Linked DNA regions of Candidatus Finniella inopinata. Each later gene encodes a partner of the first gene's protein in a complex. Links are inferred from orthologs where the notes say so. Each region holds a gene or a part of one and is shown on either strand. Other genes may lie near its edges. The genes, in order: accC and accD.

What was found.
Region 2: the proteins of accC (region 1) and accD are in contact, whole or in part, in a solved structure (PDB 8UXZ), measured with the Escherichia coli proteins. The link is inferred for Candidatus Finniella inopinata from one-to-one orthologs.

Annotation. Positions count from the first base shown.
Region 1 is NZ_SCFB01000007.1:150,236-159,536, forward strand. The notes cover bases 4,077-7,067. They hold accC (acetyl-CoA carboxylase biotin carboxylase subunit), read left to right. Parts: upstream 4,077-4,894; coding sequence 4,895-6,241; downstream 6,242-7,067. Other genes in these bases: accB (acetyl-CoA carboxylase biotin carboxyl carrier protein), read left to right, coding at 4,394-4,852; EQU50_RS06570 (hypothetical protein), read left to right, coding at 6,326-7,067. Also shown: xseA (exodeoxyribonuclease VII large subunit), read left to right, coding at 1-51; EQU50_RS06545 (response regulator), read right to left, coding at 73-1,242; EQU50_RS06550 (response regulator), read right to left, coding at 1,420-2,613; EQU50_RS06555 (hypothetical protein), read right to left, coding at 2,712-3,209; more of EQU50_RS06570, read left to right, coding at 7,068-7,591; EQU50_RS06575 (OmpA family protein), read right to left, coding at 7,629-8,087; EQU50_RS06580 (NuoB/complex I 20 kDa subunit family protein), read right to left, coding at 8,239-8,802; EQU50_RS06585 (NADH-quinone oxidoreductase subunit A), read right to left, coding at 8,793-9,167. UniProt on the Escherichia coli protein: This protein is a component of the acetyl coenzyme A carboxylase complex; first, biotin carboxylase catalyzes the carboxylation of the carrier protein and then the transcarboxylase transfers the carboxyl group to form malonyl-CoA.
Region 2 is NZ_SCFB01000020.1:2,871-12,028, reverse strand. The notes cover bases 4,300-7,147. They hold accD (acetyl-CoA carboxylase, carboxyltransferase subunit beta), read right to left. Parts: upstream 6,242-7,147; coding sequence 5,357-6,241; downstream 4,300-5,356. Other genes in these bases: EQU50_RS07685 (low temperature requirement protein A), read right to left, coding at 6,488-7,147; acpS (holo-ACP synthase), read right to left, coding at 4,965-5,360; lepB (signal peptidase I), read right to left, coding at 4,300-4,954. In the rest of the region: enoyl-ACP reductase FabI, read left to right, coding at 1-334; EQU50_RS07720 (MFS transporter), read left to right, coding at 500-1,717; EQU50_RS07715 (hypothetical protein), read right to left, coding at 1,758-2,009; EQU50_RS07710 (MFS transporter), read right to left, coding at 2,054-3,403; rnc (ribonuclease III), read right to left, coding at 3,516-4,190; more of lepB, read right to left, coding at 4,190-4,299; more of EQU50_RS07685, read right to left, coding at 7,148-7,651; EQU50_RS07680 (hypothetical protein), read right to left, coding at 7,973-8,641; EQU50_RS07675 (hypothetical protein), read left to right, coding at 8,889-9,071; EQU50_RS07670 (glycosyltransferase family 9 protein), read left to right, coding at 9,114-9,158.

The DNA.
Region 1 (9,301 bases):
CATTTTTCAGATGGAACGGTAAAAGTCGAAACCAATGCTTTCAGGCCTTAGGCCATGAAATTGATACCACGCTTATTGATTGGCCTCTAATCTCGGGGTACCCACTCTTCTGGGGGAATTTTGGACATTGATTGATAGCATTGGCCCCGGAGGACGCAAGTAGTCAGAAGCAGCCGGACGTCTGCCCGACACAGGACTTTCAATGCCTTTTGGAAACAAACAGGGCGCAGAATCAAAAAACGGCTTTGTTGAGATGTGCCTAGGCGACACCTTGAGGCTGCCTGGAACAATCTGTCCTGAAGGGCTCAAGTTTTCTGATGAACCCGCATGTCTGGCAGATGCCAAATTCTCCTCGACATTGCTTGAAAACACTCTAGGAGAAGAACTCAAACCAAACATTGATATTTCTCTGGGCGATGCTTCCAGATTGTTTGAAAAAGTCTGTCCTGGAAGACTCAAATTTTGTGATGAAACCGCTTGTCTGCTGGATACAATATCGTCCCCAGTAATGCTTGGAAACACACGGGGCGAGGGGACGAAGCGGGGCGTTAATATCATTCTAGAAGAACTTTGTGTATCGGTTGAAGGTCCCTGATCAGGGGATGATTTTTCAACCAAAACCAGTTCAAACCTACCCAAGTGTGGAGGCAAAGGGATTATAGTGCACCGTTCTTTGGGATGAGGCATTTGGCAGTGTCCGCTTGGATTTTTATGCAACCTTTTAATCCCAACACATGACTTATGGTAATCTGAAGATGAGAAACGCGCACCAGACTTTAGAAGCATATGTTCTAATTCTTCACAACTTCCAATTTTACCTCCCCAGTTTGTGAATAAATGAGAATATATAATTTTTAAAGATTCAAGATTATAATCAACGCAACAGGTTACAGCACACATGGCGCCTTTGTATCCCATGTCACGAATTTTTTGTGCAGCCTTAATACCCCCATAGATGTCGACTCTGCAACTTTCATAGGTATTGGGTATTTCTATATCCATCACGATAAGGTCGTAGGGCACCTGGAGCTCTGACAGACAACAAAATAAAGAGGTTGAGATGGATTTCTTATAAAAATCAACGGCATCTTTTCCATTTTTTACCGAATCAAGTGTTATTTGGTAATCTTCTTGGTCATTTAAAGTTTGGACAAATTTTTCGCCCATTCTCCCCATGCCTAACATATCTTCTACCAATAAAATTCTAAATTCTTTTTTGCTGGGCGAGGAAGTATGTGACACAAGATAATCACTCGCATTAGAAATCGAACAAAATAGATAAAAAAATATAAAAAACATACCATTCACAATAAAAAAATTTCTTATATGTATAAAAACTAGTTTTTTTTGTTCAAAAATCAAGCTGTTATGTATAAGTTAAAAACTGGATCTTAATTCATTCAGGGCGCTTCGCTCGACCTAATGTCTCGGATCCATCTGAACCCATTTTTGTTTTTCCAGTATTGGGTAACCTAGCCTTGCTATTAAGAAATGTCTTCTGGATATAAAATAACCTGGTAACTTAACGTCCCTCTTGTTTATTAAAATATTCATCGCTAATGGTGGAGAGGAAATTCGTATTGGCGCATGGTAGAGCCGTCTTCTTGGTTTTCGGCTAAAACACATTCCGCCGCCTGAAGGGGCAGGACTTATAAGAACGGCATCCCTGGCACTTCTTGGCGAATGAATTGGCGGGTTGGATTTCTTGATTTCGGCACTTAATGTTGTTGGGATGGCAGCTTGGTGGAGTGAAAGAGGATTATGAGGTTCAATTTGCTCAGATGCATCTCTCCCGCTGCTTAATGTATCATGCGAAAACTGATCAGTTTTTTTTAAGACAACATCTTTGCAACCGCTTTCTAACTGCATTGGAGTATTGAGTTCAACAAAAACGGTGCTTATGGCGTATTGCCCCTGAGCTAATCTTTCATCCATAGGAGGCCTAAGATCCCCTGGCCTCGGAGTTAAAGGTCTTCCTGGCTTACAGACCACTTCTTGATTGATAACGACTGGCCTCATAACCCTTGGACTAACGATTGGCGTATCGATTGGGGTTTCGTGTGGGATGGAACTGAGACGCTGCCCTGAAGTGCAAAGCATATGTTTCAATTCTTCACAGCTTCTAATCTTGCCTCCCCAGGTTGTGAATAATTCAGGGCATTCAACTTTTAGATTGAAAAGATCTTGGTCAAAATAACATGTTACAGCACACATGGCGCCTTTGTATCCCAGTTTACGAATTTTTCTTGCAGTTTTAAAACCTCCATAAGGGTTCACTGCAAGACTTTCGTGGGTATTGGGTATTTCTATATCCATCACGATAAGGTCGTAGGGCACCTGGGGTTCTGACAGACAACAAAAGAAAGAGGTTGAGATGGATTTCTTATAAGAATCAACGGCATCTTTTCCGTTTTTTACCCAATCAAGAGTTATTTTATAATCTTCTTGGTCATTTAAAGTTTGGACAAATTTTTTGCCCATTCCCCCCATGCCTAAGATATCTTCGACCAATAAAATTCTAAATTCTTTTTTGCTGGGCGGCGATGTATATGGAACAACATAATCACTCGCATTAGAAACCGAATAAAAAAAATAAAAAAATAAAAAAAACATCTTAAACACAATAAAAAGTATCTTTTAAATAAAAAATAGTTTTTTTTGTTCAAAAATCAAGAACATAGAACAGTTTATTTATATACACCAATAGCCTTTCAATTCAACGGTAGGACTGCTGCATGACCGTTGTCACTAAACGGAGTGAAAGTAGATGGAATCTGCTTAGAACTCTGCGCAACTTTTTCTTGGTTAGAAGTTTCTTCTAATTCTGCTTCAAGCATAAACGCGTTATAGGCTTTCATCCTTTCTTTTAAACTCATTCTTCTTGCCTCTAAAAAGCTTGGTGATTTAATTCTTTGGGTTTTTATATTGTCCGATGAAGTACTTGGCGTTCCCGATTTTATTACAATTCGAATTGGGGAATGTTTGTGGCGAATTCTTGTTTTTTGAGAACGTATAATCCCCCTAGTTTCAGGAATTATGATAATGGCCTGCCTAGCGAATCTTTTCGAAGATTTGAAAATTGAGGGTGATATTGCCCGTGATGTTGATTTTAAGTTTTTTGTCACTTCAAGTTGATAGGCAGTCGGTTGTTTAGGAGAAAGGACCCGTCTTACGATGCATTCTGAACCCTGATCAACGGCAGTTGGCATAACCCCATTTTTTACAGACTTATCAAGCTTTGCGAAAACGTCTTTTATGGGAGGACTTCTTAGAGACAAAGAAGAGTTTGCCAGAACGATACCAGAACTCCTTGATGACCCTCGACGTATACTTCGTTCTTTAACAAGGGGGGAAATATCCTGCGCCCTAGGGGTGGGGGGTCTTTTGGAGACGGAGCCTAATTCTGGCTTGGTGAGCACACTACTGAGTTTCAGTGGGGGGGGACGTTGCCCTGAGTGTTGAATCATGTACTCCAACTCATCAGCACTGCTTATCCTACCTCCCCAACTTGCAAACAAAGAGCCCTGTGTGGCCATTAGGAGGTTTGAATCTGCTCCATCATTGATTACTGCGCATACGTACCCTTTATACCCAAGTTTACAAAACGTTGTTACTGTCGAATTCCCCTGTTCAAAGCTGTTCTGAATATTATGGGAGTCCTTAGATATTTGTAGTCCCATGAAAATAAAACTAAAAGGCACTGCCCCTGCTGAACAACAAAAAAAAGGCTTATAAATACTTTTTTTGTACTTATCAATTCCTTCTTGAGAATCACTGGCCCAATCAAGGATTAAACGATAGTTCTTTTTATTTAATGTTTCGACGTATTCACTGATTGGTTTCGCATCTTGGAAGTTGGATTCAATCAACAGAATTCTGGACTGATCTTGCTTATACGGCACAACTTCGCTTGCTAAAGCAAAACACCGAATAGACAAAAAAAGGAATAAATAGAAAAGAACAAAAAACATTTTCTGATACACTAAAAATATTCTATACAGATTAACTGTAAACCTATTTCACAAACACCACAACCTTATAATGAATTTTTTTCACATGTATAGTTTTCATTCCCTATAAATTTAGAAAAACAAATCTGAAAATTAGAGCCGATCACTTCATAGATTTCGAAGCGAAATCGACATAACACCAAGATTGCTTCTTAGCGCGTGAGTTGCTATACCCAATTCAGATCATTTTGCAGGATTTTTATGGCAGAGATTTTACCCAGAAACAAGTTGAGAAATACAGGCATAGCCAGCTATGGAAGGATTTTGAAACGCCGTTTATGGGTAAAAGACCCAACAGAAAAACCTGGGAAATGGTTTGAAATGGGTATATACCTTAAGCACATTTAAGCATTCGTTATAACAATAGGTAAACAGGATATTTCATGACAGCAACATTCAAGTTTGATGGTGAAGCCGTACGCAAATTGGCGGAAATATTGACGGAAACCGGACTTACTGAAATTGAATATGAGGCTGGAGGAAACAGGATTTACGTCTCACGACAACAGATGACGACAGCCGCTGTGAATCACTCCGTCCCTTCTGCGCATCCCGTGTCTGTTGATGCAGCACCTGCGGCACCCGCTGCGGTTGACCCTTCCCAACATCCTGGGACGGTTCGATCCCCCATGGTTGGCACCGCGTACCTGTCACCAGAGCCCAGCGCCCCACCTTTTGTTAAAGTTGGCGATACCGTCTCTTTAGGCCAAACTCTGCTAATTGTTGAGGCCATGAAGGTCATGAACCCCATCAAAGCCCCTACCTCTGGTAAAATAACACACCTATTTGTAAAAGACGCCAGCCCCGTAGAGTACGACGAGCCCCTTTTAGTGATCGAATAGTCTTCGCAATTCAAAAAAAGAGTTAATACTTTGACGCATAAACTGTTTAAAAAAGTTCTGATCGCCAATCGTGGCGAAATAGCCCTGCGCATCCTGCGCGCTTGCCAAGAATTAAAGATTTCAACGGTGGCGGTTCATTCAACGGCCGATGCAGATACGATGCATGTCCGTTTGGCCGATGAAAGCGTTTGTATTGGCCCCGCACCGTCCCGTCAAAGTTATTTAAATATCCCAGCCATCCTCAGTGCGGCCGAGGTCACAGGTGCTGATGCGATTCACCCCGGTGTGGGATTTTTATCGGAAAACGCGACCTTCGCCACCATGATCGAAGAACACGGTATGACGTTTATTGGCCCATTTCCCGAACATATCAGCAGCATGGGCGATAAAATTACAGCCAAGAAAACCATGATCGATCTGGGTATTCCTGTGGTTCCGGGATCGGACGGATCTGTCGATACCGAAGAACAGGCCATAGAGATGGCAACAAAAATCGGTTTCCCGGTCTTGATCAAAGCCACATCTGGTGGTGGTGGCAAGGGCATGAAAGTTGCTAAAACGGCCGACGAAGTTGTCAACGCCTTTCAATTGGCTAGAAGCGAAGCCAAGGCCAACTTTGGCGATGACCAGGTTTACATGGAACGGTATTTGCAAAAACCCCGCCATATTGAAGTTCAGATTTTGGCTGACTCCTATGGAAATGTGGTGCATCTGGGCGAACGGGATTGTTCCTTGCAACGGCGCCACCAAAAGGTATGGGAAGAAGCCCCTTCCCCAGGCCTTACAACCGCCCAAAGAACCCACTTAGGTGAAATTGTAACCAAGGCCGTTGGCAAGATGGGCTATCGCGGCGCTGGGACCCTTGAATTTTTATTTGAAAATGGTGAATTTTTCTTTATGGAAATGAACACCCGCATTCAAGTTGAGCACCCCATTACTGAAATGGTAACGGGTATTGATTTGGTGAAAGAACAGATCAGAGTCGCCGCTGGCTTCCCTTTGTCTTTTACCCAAAAGGACATAACTTTTAACGGCTGGGCGATTGAATGCCGCGTCAATGCCGAGGACGCTCAGAGCTTTATCCCCTCACCAGGAAAGGTGAACAGCTACCATGCGCCCGGTGGATTTGGCATTCGCGTTGACAGCCACCTGTATCAGGGATACACAGTGCCTCCACATTACGACAGCATGGTCGCCAAGTTAATTGCCCATGGCAAGACGCGCGAGGAATGCCTGAGCCGTCTGGAACGCGCATTAGGCGAGTATGTGATTGATGGCATCAAGACCACGTTGCCCTTGCACCTTAAATTGGTGGGTTCTTCTGATATTAAGGATGGTCAGTACGATATTCATTGGCTAGAGAAGAATCTTGAGACAACGCTAAAATAAGCTCACGAGAAGACCTCAAAATTTACTATTTGTTAATCTTTTAACCCTACTTACTTCCCAAACGCCTTTGTTTGGGGAATTTGTATGGTTTTGCGCCTTTTCGTTGAGTTATTGATCTTATTTGCCATAGCATTTTCCCTTAAAGCGGCAGATTCCAATCCAAAGGATTCACCTTTCAGTTATTTTAAAGATAAGCCCTGGGTCGATTTAAGGCCCAGCCAGGAATATTTTGGTGTTGCTCCCTTTGAAACGGCGCCTGCAGCCCCTGATATTAATTCGCTGCGCATAACCATTGATGCTTACCATTCAGTTAAAAAGATAGACAAAAAATTATTACCGGTCCGTTTAAATCATCTAAAAACAATCCAAGAAAATGTCGAAAAACTTTTAGAAACGCATCCCAAAAGTAGGGAGGGCCTTATCCAGGAAAATTCCCCCTGGCGATGGAACGAACTGAAAAAGCACGTCGATAACCGCCATTTGTATTTAAGCCAACTTTATAAATTGGAATCAAAAACCCCGTCAGAAATCTTTAAAAGTCGTCTACTGCCCTCTTTTTGGGGCAATAATAATGTGGCCCGTGGTCTAATTGCCGCTGCCATCGGTTGCGAAGATATAGATCCCTGTCATCGACAAATTGGCCCCTTATACTACCAATGGTACCGGGGGCTAACACCAACGGACCCCAGTTATTTCATGTGGCTGGAGGGGCAAGAAACACAAACAATGAAGCTTCGGAATTTACATGACTTAGAGACCATTCATTCAAGCACACAAACGATATATCAGGAGGGTGGATTGGTATTAAATTCGAAAAACAACCCTCTTGAGGGCAATTACTTATATGTTCTGGATCTTACTAAAAATTTTCATGTGTACCCAACAGACCTGGCAGTAGCCCGAAAAACAACTCAAGAACAAAAAACCAACAACGAACTTGATTTTTGGCGAACCATATCGCTGTCAAAGCACAATCAATTTTTGAATGGTGAAGCTGTCATCTGTGCAGGTGAATGCACACTTGCAAAAGGAAAAATTCTTGAAATTGACAACAACAGCGGTCATTACCGTCCGTCGCCTTACAATTTAAAACAATCTGTCGAGATACTGCACCAGCATCATGTGATAAGCCCTGCTGGTAAAGTCACCATCAAAAATGGTTTGGAAATTATTAAAATGAATGTCAGTGATTTTTTAAACTTTAAGCCAATCATACGAACGGCTTATACGTCTGAAGCGCTTAACCAAATGTCAGCTGACACTTTAAAAAAGAACCTGGAAATAACCCGAAGACACCAAGCTGCTCGTATTCTACAAAAAGCTTGGAAACAAAAAACCCGTTGCTCATAAAAACAACGGGTTCCACAAAAAGTATGATACTTAACGGTTAGTTAATAACGGTTATAGCAACACGGTTCTGTGCATGAGCTTCTTCTGTATCGCCCATAACTTCTAACTTCTCTTTACCATAAGACATTGTCTTCAGACGGTTTGTATCAACACCTAAACCAACCAAGGCTTTTTTAGCGGCATCCGCACGACGCGCACCCAATGCCATGTTGTATTGTGATGTTCCACGTGCGTCGGTCTTACCCTCTACAGTGGCTGATGTTGTGCCATAAGTCTTCAACCAAGCTGCTTGAGCTTCTAGAACTTTTTTCGCATCAGCAGATACAGCTGACTTGTCATAAGCGAAGAAAACCCGGTCTTTGATGTTGTTTTTGAAATCACCGGCTGTGCCTGGCGCAGCTGCTGTTCCAACGTTTACATTTTGTGAATCAGTTGCAGTTTCGCAAGCTGTCAAAAGCAATGCGGCTGCTAATACGGGGAATAATATCTTTTTCATTTAAAAATCCTATTAATTAAAACAAATTTGCTGTTAACAGCATAACCATATTAACGGTAACAAACAAAGGGAATTTAGGAAAGAACGTAAAAAAGGTTTTGGCAAAAGGATTATTTGAAGCTGTAGGGAAAAAGCCACACATTACTTTTGATCATAACTGTTGGCGATTAAACACGTGCTGTTGCTTTATCTTACTTTGTAACAGCAAAATACCGTACAACAAAGCTTCCGCTGTGGGTGGACACCCTGGCACATAAATATCAACGGGCACAATCTGGTCACACCCTCTGACAACAGAATATGAATAATGGTAGTACCCCCCTCCATTGGCACAACTGCCCATGGAAATCACCCAACGAGGCTCTGGCATTTGATCATAAACTTTCCTAAGCGCCGGGGCCATTTTATTGGTCAAGGTTCCAGCCACAATCATCACATCAGACTGGCGGGGACTGGGGCGGAATACCACCCCAAAACGGTCTAAATCATATCGGCTGGCGGCAGTATGCATCATCTCGACGGCACAACAGGCCAAACCAAATGTCATAGGCCATAAAGAACCACTTTGTGCCCACGCAGCCAACTTATCCATTTGGGTCAGCAAAAAACCCTTTTCGTCAATTTCTTGCCTAATTGTTTGAAAAAGTGCGCCTTCATTTTGAAGCTCGGCTGACAGATAAGGTTTTAGATCTTCTAAAGACGATTTCAATCCCATTCTAACGCTCCCTTACAATATTCATATACAAAACCCAACGTCAGGACGCCAAGGAATAAGACCATCGACCAAAATCCAAACAGTCCCAACTTTCTAAGACAAATGGCCCACGGGAATAAAAAAGCAATTTCCAGGTCAAATATGATAAATAGAATCGCTACCAGATAAAACTGCACATTAAAACGCCCCCGGGCATTTTGGCTGGGCTGGTCAAAGGTTTCGAAACCGCATTCATACGAAGAAGACTTTTGAGCATAGGCGTTTCTTTTGCTGCGCCAGGTGGAAACAGCCATCATCACCAGGGATAGAGCGAACCCCAGCCCTAAAAACAGCAAAATCGGAAGATAATCGGCGAAATCAATCATATACCCAATTTCTGGCTTTTAAAGTAGGTTGTCAAGAGCAGAATCATCTCATCATAGAGGGTGACTTTATCAGACACGCCATTATAATTTAGATTATAATTTTATTAAAATAAAAAGAATATACCCCAGGAGGT
Region 2 (9,158 bases), on another replicon or contig:
CGTGATGGGTGTTGCTAAAGCTGCACTAGAGGCCAGCGTGCGCTATTTAGCCGTTGACCTGGGTGGTAAAAAGATTCGCGTTAACGCCTTGTCAGCAGGGCCTGCAAAAACTCTTGCGTCTTCTGGTATTGGTGATTTTCGTTATATTTTAAAATGGAACCAGTATAATGCACCGTTGAAGCGAAATATTACCTTAGAGGATGTAGGGGGCTCTGGTTTATATCTTTTAAGTGACTTATCAAGTGGCGTGACAGGCGAAGTACACCATGTTGACGCTGGGTACCATGTTGTGGGAATGAAAGCCGTTGATGCGCCTGACATTGCGCTGGTTTAAACAAACCTTTTAAAACCTTGACAAAAGAACACATCTTGGTGTTAAAGTTGAGCACACATCAGTAATCCTTTGGCAATTATTGCAGTAAGGCATTTAAATGGCACAGCTTTTCAAAGTATTCAGCTGTCCTTTTAAGCGCTCTACCCAAAAAATTTTTTAAAATATATGACAATTCCTCCTTCTTCGTTGTCTAGCCGTACTCCTGTTCCAAAAGCCATTTGGGCAATCGGTCTCGCCAGCTTTCTGATCAATGTTTCGTCGGTCATTGTTTTTGGCCTATCGGCCGTTTACATGAAAACGATTCTAGGCGTAGCCACGGGTTGGATTGGTTTACTGGAAGGCATTGTGGAAGCCAGTGCTTATGCTGTCAAAGTTTTTTCGGGGGTTTTCAGTGATTATCTGAAACGCCGCAAAATTATCATGGTTTGGGGATTTGGTTTGGCGACACTTGCGCGCCCTATATTAGCCCTTTCCTCGTCTTTTGGAGCAGTATTTACATCTCGCGTATTAGATCGCATTGGTAATGGCGTTCAGTCAACCCCACGCGATGCGCTGGTGGGTGATTTGTCACCGGAATCAATTAAAGGTACTTGTTATGGATTGCGCCAAAGTTTAGCAACCGCCGGTTCTTTTTTTGGTGGGATTGTCGGTGTGGCAGCCATGCTTTTAACAAATCAGAACTTCCACCAAGTTTTTTGGATTGCCACCATCCCAGCCGTTATGGGCCTTTTGATCCTAATTTTTGCCGTTAAGGATTCCCCCACACAACAATCAGGCGAAGCCATTAAGCGGCATCCTATTCGGATAGCTGATTTACATCGCCTGGGGGGCACGTATTGGATGCTGATGATTGTGGCGGGTGTCTTTATGCTGGCCCGCGTGGGTGAAGCCATGTTGATCTTACATGCGCACCAAAATTTTGGTCTGTCTGAAAGTTATATCCCCCTGATTCTTATTTTGTATAATGGAACCAACTCGCTGGCGTCTTACCCCATAGGGCGCTTGTCTGATAAAGTCAGCCGATACGCCCTTTTGGGAATCGGGTTTGCCGTTTTAATTGTGGCCGACATTTTGTTAGCCACAGCCACTAATTTATCGATCATGTTAATGGGAGTTGCCGTTTGGGGAGTCCAAATTGGCATTACACAAAGCATGTTTATGGCCCTTATTGCTGATACAGTTCCAAACGACTTACGGGGCACTGGGTTTGGATTTTTCTACCTAACCAGTGCAATCGCGCTTGTTTTGGCAGGCACCATGGGTGGCACGATCGCCCAGCTTTATGGCGAGGCCATGACCTTTACGGCCAGTGGAATTATTGGGGCAGTATCTTTGGCAACCTTGTTGATCCTGATTCCGTTCAGAAAGAAGGCGACTTCTTAAAGGAAGCAGAAAAACTTAAGCTTTTCTTTTCGACCTTTCATCAAGCCGCCCTGTCGTGTTCAGCGGGAAGAGCAGATAGCATGTCTTCTCGTTTCTTTAAAATGCCTATAACGATTGGAAAGGTAAAAATACCCCCCAAAATCAACAGAACACTCGTATACAAAAGAATCAAGTAATACCCGGAAAAAAGACACCACTCCCGCGGCAAGACAACATGGGCAATTGCGACGGGGACCAACACAAGAGCCACAAGCACCAACAAAACATGAAGAACTCTTAATAATTTAAGCATTTCCAGACTTCCTATAAATCTTTAAACTTTCCATACATGTCTTGTTAAGCAACGCGTTCATATTTTACCGTTTGTTTTTGTGAATCATTCCCAGGGTGCAAGCTCTCTAGTTTTTCAAAATGACGAACACCCCAAAAAAATGCACCGATTAGAGGAAACGCAATAACCCAAATACCGTAGTAGCCGAACCACTCCGTTAGATAAACAAGACCAAAGGCAGCAACTAAGTGCATCCATGCCCGTGAAAGAGCATTAATAAAGATATTAATGGTGAATCTTTTCTGTACAGGAAACGATTTCATGAAAATGGCATCAGCTGGAAATGGCTTTACAGGAAACATGATGATGATCATCTGTAAACACAATATCTGCCACGGCGCAATACTTCTTAAAATTAAAAAAGGCAGAACAACCACAAAAGGTATAAAACAATACATTCTAAACTTTAATATCTTTAATGGATAAACCTTTAAACACAGAAAAACCATTAATACTCCACAAAAAACAGTAAATACTGACAGAAAAAAATTATGAAAAATAATGTCAGAAGATGAATATCCAAAAGATTTAAGAATCGGATTAAAGTATATATAGGTCAAATAGAACATAAAAGGCTGACCACATTCGATACAAAAGGATGCAAAACATCTTTGTTTAGGAATTTGTGTGTTACTTATTGCCAAATTGAATTTGTCTATAATGACCGTTTTTTGCGAGTCGTTTTTGTGACTTCTTTCAACATTCAATCGTTTCTTTCGTTTCATGTCCACAAACTCGGGCGTTTCTCTTAGTCTGGTACGCGCTAAGGACCCAATGACAGCTATGCCAGCCCCTGCCCAAAAACCTATACGCCAACTCATGGAAAAATGGGTAACCAATGAAGCAAGACCAAGCGCGGCCATCCCCCCGATTGAAGAAGCAAGACCAAGCGCAGCGACGCCTACATAACGGCCGGGTGGGACTGTCACTTCAGATACATAAATCTGAGCCCCAATAATTTCCCCCATGGATGATAGACCTTGAATAATACGACAAGCTGTAACCAACCAAGCGGCCGTGATACCAATCTGGGCATACGTGGGTAAATTGGCCATAATAAGGCAACTTACTGACATCATCATAGTTGTCAAAATAACGGTGGTTTTACGGCCAATATTGTCACCAATCCAGCCAAACAGTAAGGCACCAAATGGCCGAAGAACATAAGTTGAACAAAAGGCAAGGGCCGCAATTAAAGAAGCAGTATGAGGATCGGTTTCGGGAAAGAAGAGCTCATTGAGGAGAACAGCCATATGCACATACAGCATAAGATCGAAATACTCTAAGAAGGTGCCAATCTGCAAAAGACCAACCGCTTCTTTTTGTTGACGATTCAAACCTGTAAAAAATCCCAAATTCTGTCTCTTCTATCTAAAGGTCTACGCACAACCAATAAGTCAATTTCCCATAAATGACCTATGAGAAAAACTTAAGCTTTTTCTACTCGACTTTGATTTCGAAAGTTCATCAAAGACTCTTTCCATGTCGAACGGGTATATTTTCCATAAAATTCAATGCTGCATTTTGTTCAGCCTGACGTTTAGACGTGCCGTTTCCCTTAACAGGGGCATGATTTAAAACGTGCACTTGGACGAGAAAAGTTGGCGCATGATCAGGGCCCGTCGTCTCAATAAGTTCGTAAGTAGGAACGGCCTTTTCATGAGTTTGCGCCCATTCCTGAAGGGTTGTTTTGGGGTCCTTTGGCGGACTGAGAGTTTTGTTGCGTAAATCTGTCCAATAAAGCTTGATGAAGTGATTGCAGGGCGTAAGACCACCATCCAGATACATGGCCCCTAACAAAGCCTCAACCGCATCACTTAAGATCGCGGACCTAGGCCCCAACTCAGCACCATTCAGCATAATAAAATTTGACAGCTCTAATTCCTGGCCAACTTTTTCACAAGCCTCTCGACAAACAAGACCAGCAAGGCGTTTGGCCAAGTCACCTTCTTTTTCTTTTGTAAAATAGAGGTAAAGTTGTTCGGCAACGACCAGTTCTAAAACACGGTCCCCCAGAAATTCCAGTCGTTCAAAATCTTTACCACCCGGGCGAATGCTAGAATGGGTAAGGGCAGCCTCCAGCAAGTTTTTATTTCTGAAAACGTGCCCTATTTTTTTTTCTAGATCTTGAAGTCTTTCCATTATCGAATAAGTTGAGCAAGACGATTATAACGCAACCCAAAAGGCCAATCTAAAGGTGCGTACCATTTAGCCTCGGTTGAGAAAAACAACACCTCGGCACGGCCGATAATGTTTTCAGCTGGGACGTACCCTACAGCATTTGGAACACGGCTGTCTTGTGAATTATCACGGTTATCACCCATCATGAAATAGTGCCCTTCTGGCACGGTAAACTCTTCTGTATTATCAAGGCGCCCTTGTCCAAAAGGAAACTTTTTTAGAATAGGGTGCTTAACACCATTAGGCAGCGTTTCGATGTATTGTGGGATAACCTCAAGTTGCCCTTTATCATTGACGGTATGGTAATCCTCTATCTGTTCTAGTTTTACAGCCGAACCGTTAATATGCAAAACCCCTTTGATCGCCTGAATACGGTCACCCGGCAAACCAACCAGACGTTTGATATAGTCTAGGTTATCGTGCTTGGGGTTAAAGAACACAACCACATCACCGCGCAACGGTTCGTTATGCATAAGGCGCCCCGAAAACAACTTCACCCCAAACGGCAGAGAATGACGCGAATACCCATAGCAAAACTTGTTCACAAACAAATAATCACCGATCAACAAGGTGGGTATCATCGATCCGGACGGAATATTGAATGGCTGATAGATAAAAGTTCGGATTATCATGGCAATCAGAAAAGCCCAAGACAGACCGCGTACTTCTTTCTTAAGATTAGCTTTGTCCATTCCTAGAAGTTTATTCTCTTTACTAGTTTCCATATAAAACGCTCTAACTTAAAAAGGTTGCCGATATGACCACAAACGCCTGGGCGTATGGGGGCTCATCCGTTAAGGATAGATCGAGTTTGCCACACATATCAACAGGTATCAAAGCACTATAATTGGCTAACGCTTGGTGAGTTAAAACAACACGGGGCTTACCTGTTGGAAAATGGTCAATTTCAATGTGTTGCCAATCAATTCCTTTTGTATTGCCGATAGCTTTCAAAGCGGCCTCTTTCGCCGCATAGATCTTTCCAAAGCTTTGGTATACGTGATGACGATTTAAGCAACGCCTTTGTTCCTGGGGGGTGAACACTCTGTCCAAAAACCGTTGCCCATGGCGCCCTATGGCTTTTTCCAGGCGGCGGCAATCGATCAAATCAGTGCCAATTCCAACAATCACGAAGTGGCAAACCTTTTCAACGGCATTTCATTGGCCACCGACAACATTTTTAAAAGCTGACTGAGGGTTTTTTTCAATTCATGACGATGAACCACTTGGTCAACCATACCGTGAGCCAAAAGGTATTCGGCCTTTTGAAAACCATCGGGTAATTTCTGCCTGATGGTCTCTTCAATCACCCTGGCTCCTGCAAACCCAATAATAGCGCCCGGTTCAGCCAAGGCAACATCCCCCAACATGGCAAACGAGGCACTGACGCCACCAGTAGTAGGATCTGTTAGAAGGGTAATATAGGGCAAGCCCGCCTCTTTCACCCTTTCAACGGCGATAACCGTCCGTGGCATTTGCATTAGCGATAAGATACCTTCTTGCATTCTGGCACCGCCCGATGCTGTCACGGCAATCAAGGGAACGCCCGTTTTGATGGCTAAGTCAGACGCTGTAACAAGGGCCTGCCCTGCCGCCATTCCCATGGACCCACCCATAAACGAGAAATTAAAACAGGCCACCACAGCAGGCTGGCCACCTATCAGTCCATAGGCCACCGAAACAGAATCATCCCGTTGGGTTTTGTGACGATATTCTTTTAAACGATCGCTGTATTTCTTGGTGTCGCGAAATTTCAGCGGATCATGTTTTACGCCCGGCACTTGGGTTTCTGTATATTTACCATCGTCAAAAAGAAATTCCAGGCGTTGCGCCAATGTCAACCGCAAATGGTGTTGGCAATGATGGCAAACCAAAAGGTTCTTTTCCAAATCTTTTTGGAACAACATATGTTCGCATTTGGGGCATTTTGTCCACAAATTATCGGGTATATCATTCTTAAGGCCAATAAAAGCCTGGATTTTAGGGCGAACAAAGTTGGTGAGCCAATTCATCGTTAGATCCTGATTTAATTACTGTAGGGACTGTACTATACCCCATTCAGATCATTTTGCGGGAATTTTATGGCAGAGATTTCACCCAGAAACAAGTTGAAAAATCCACGCATAGCCAGCTATGTAAGGATTTTGAACCGAAGTTTATGGGCTAATGATCAAACAGAAAAACCCGGGAAATGATCTGAATGGGGTATGATATATAAGGCCTCTCTAAAAACCTAATTTTCATACTTTGGGATCATTCTAATCTTCTACAGGGGAGCCCGACCAAGCCTCTTTTATATGGGTCAGTATGAACACGTATAAACATATATTAGCGCTTAAAAGAAAAATTTCTTGTCTATAGTTTTTAAAGATAATTCCTAAACCTATAACAGTTGCGCCAAGGACAATTTGATGAAATGCTTTGCTGTATTTAAGATCTTGATCAGTCGAATAAGCAATCATCCCTTTCAATAACAGGCTACATCCTAAAGTCAATGCTGAAAGTACGATAAATTCTTTCGCAGGAATAGCGGGCTCAAAAGCCACAAAGTAACTTAGAAAAACAGCGCCAGCCGTTAAGGCTATGAATAGAGGTATGTGAAGATAGCTCCATATAAAGGTGACATATACTTTCTTCTTAGGGCCTTTCCCAGCAATCAAATCAAAATAAAGCCACCAAAAAGCAAAACCTATTAATAAAACTAAAAAACCGTTAGCAAATTGAGAACGTCTTAATTCATGGGTTTGCGATAATTCATTAACCACAGTGGCTACTAACTCGCCCAAAATAATCATTAAAAAAAGACCAAATCTTTCAGGTAAACGATGCTTGCTGTATGCAGGAAGCTTTTTATGTTCTTTAACTGTAAATAAAGGGATCAAATGATCAAAAACAAGGGCAATTGTCCAAAATATATATTTTGTGCTTCCTTCTATATAAATAGCTGCCATAAGAAAAGATAAACTGAAAAACGAGCCTGCCAAATACTTCTTGGCAATAGGCGAGAAAACATCGACATGCCTGTAAGTTTGCAACCACCGAATATCCAATAATAAATGGGCTGCAATATAGGTTATAATGTAACAATTGGCATATTTTCCGAATGCATGGTGCGAGAAAATAGCAAAGCCTGAAATTATAAACATAAGCAAAAAATTATTAAAACGGGTGTAATTGTTATCCGTTTCAAACCGTTCTTTGTAAAAAGTGTCTAGCATCCATATCCATACAGGACAAACGAACAAGAGAATAAATTCAGCTAGACCCTTCAAATTAGGGTGTTCCATAATATGGTGGGCAAGTTTAGAAATAACCACTACAAAATATAAATCAAGGAATAAATCTAACCAGCCAACCTTTCTGTTATGGTTGTGGCTGTCTGTTAGTAGGGCTGGTTTTTTAAAGAAAGAATTTAAATTCATATTGCACCCAATTAAAAGCATTTTGTAGGATTGATGATGTGAAAGTTGTCCGTAATTCTACTTATCAGTATTGCTATTATATAATGCCTATTTTCAAGAAACTCTCACCAATCTTCTGAATTTAGCTTCAAAAAAACCTGATACACTTGCGAAACTGCGGTTGTACGTCGGCAAATGAGCCCGCTGGCTGAGACTGGATTGCCGACGGTTAAGATGTTTTAAGAGTCTGTTCAAAAGCTCCTACCCGGGGGGAATTTCCTCATGTTGGATACCGGCCAACCAGCAGCGTCCCCTGCTCGGTTAAACTGTCGATTTTTGGCCTTATTCAAATTTAAAAGTGAAACATTTAAGAGCGGCCGCAGCCTTCCAGCTGATCCAGCACAGACAACCTTCCAGCTCCGCCTCACTTTTGTACCCGGCCGCATCTAGCCAATGTTCAAATAAGTTCTTATGTCCCAATTGGTCAAAAGTTTTATTAGTCAAAGAATCCATAGTATCATAATGAACAGGCCAGCCACCCCAAGTCCAAAAAAGACCAATATCCGTGGACCAGTTCCCCATAATTCCTATAAAAGGATCCGTTGATGAACATCGCGTCTGGTCAATCAAAAACCTAGGTGCTATCCACATCTCGACCTTGCTGCGGTTCTTCTCGCTCTTACCTGTGCGATACCCTGTCGCTATATTCAAATGTTGCCATGTGTCTCCGAACTTAGACAAATCAAATGTCCCTCCTAATGGATACGATAAATCAGCTATCGAAAACACTTTCATCCCATCATCATTCCCCGGCGTCGGGCGATAAATCAATTTCCCCGTTAAAAACTTTTTATATATAGCTTCCTCACTAACATTCAGCACGCCTGGAGATGAAGATGCAGCTGAAGATGCTTGGGCTGTTCCTGCATAAAACGTCAGGAGGATCCTAAGATTAATTTTATATAAGGTTTGAATTTTGACATTTTTAAGTTCTTTCTTTTGATATGTCATTTTTCACACTGCCCCGCACCAAATGAGGTAGGGCTGTTCAAGTGAAGGATTTAGGTTTATTTTTCGAGAAATAATTCTAAAAATTGCAAGAGAAATGAATTTTAAATCCTTCATCAGCACCCTAACACAAACCTTCAACTGGCATAAAAACAGCAGTGAAACTTACAATTTCATAATTTAGGTTCTTATTGACCAACGCAATGTAGGGCATCATGTTCTTACAAAGCCTTTAAAAACCGAGGGGACGTTGAAACCCAAGCTTGAGCGCATCCGGCGATTTTTTGCCAAACAGGTCATTGATTACGCCCCATTTTCCCTGAAAATGGTTGTAAAAGTTTTCAAAAAAGTTGCGATGATCGACTTAATTTTAGACAGTAATGTGCCTAATTTTGTGGCTGTGAAGGCAAGACTTATCTATGGTGAATCTTAAAGTCGCCTTGTAACCCACGCAAGACGAAATGGGAGACGCAATATGAAAAAAATCTTATTTATCACCTGCAGCCGTATCGGGGATGCT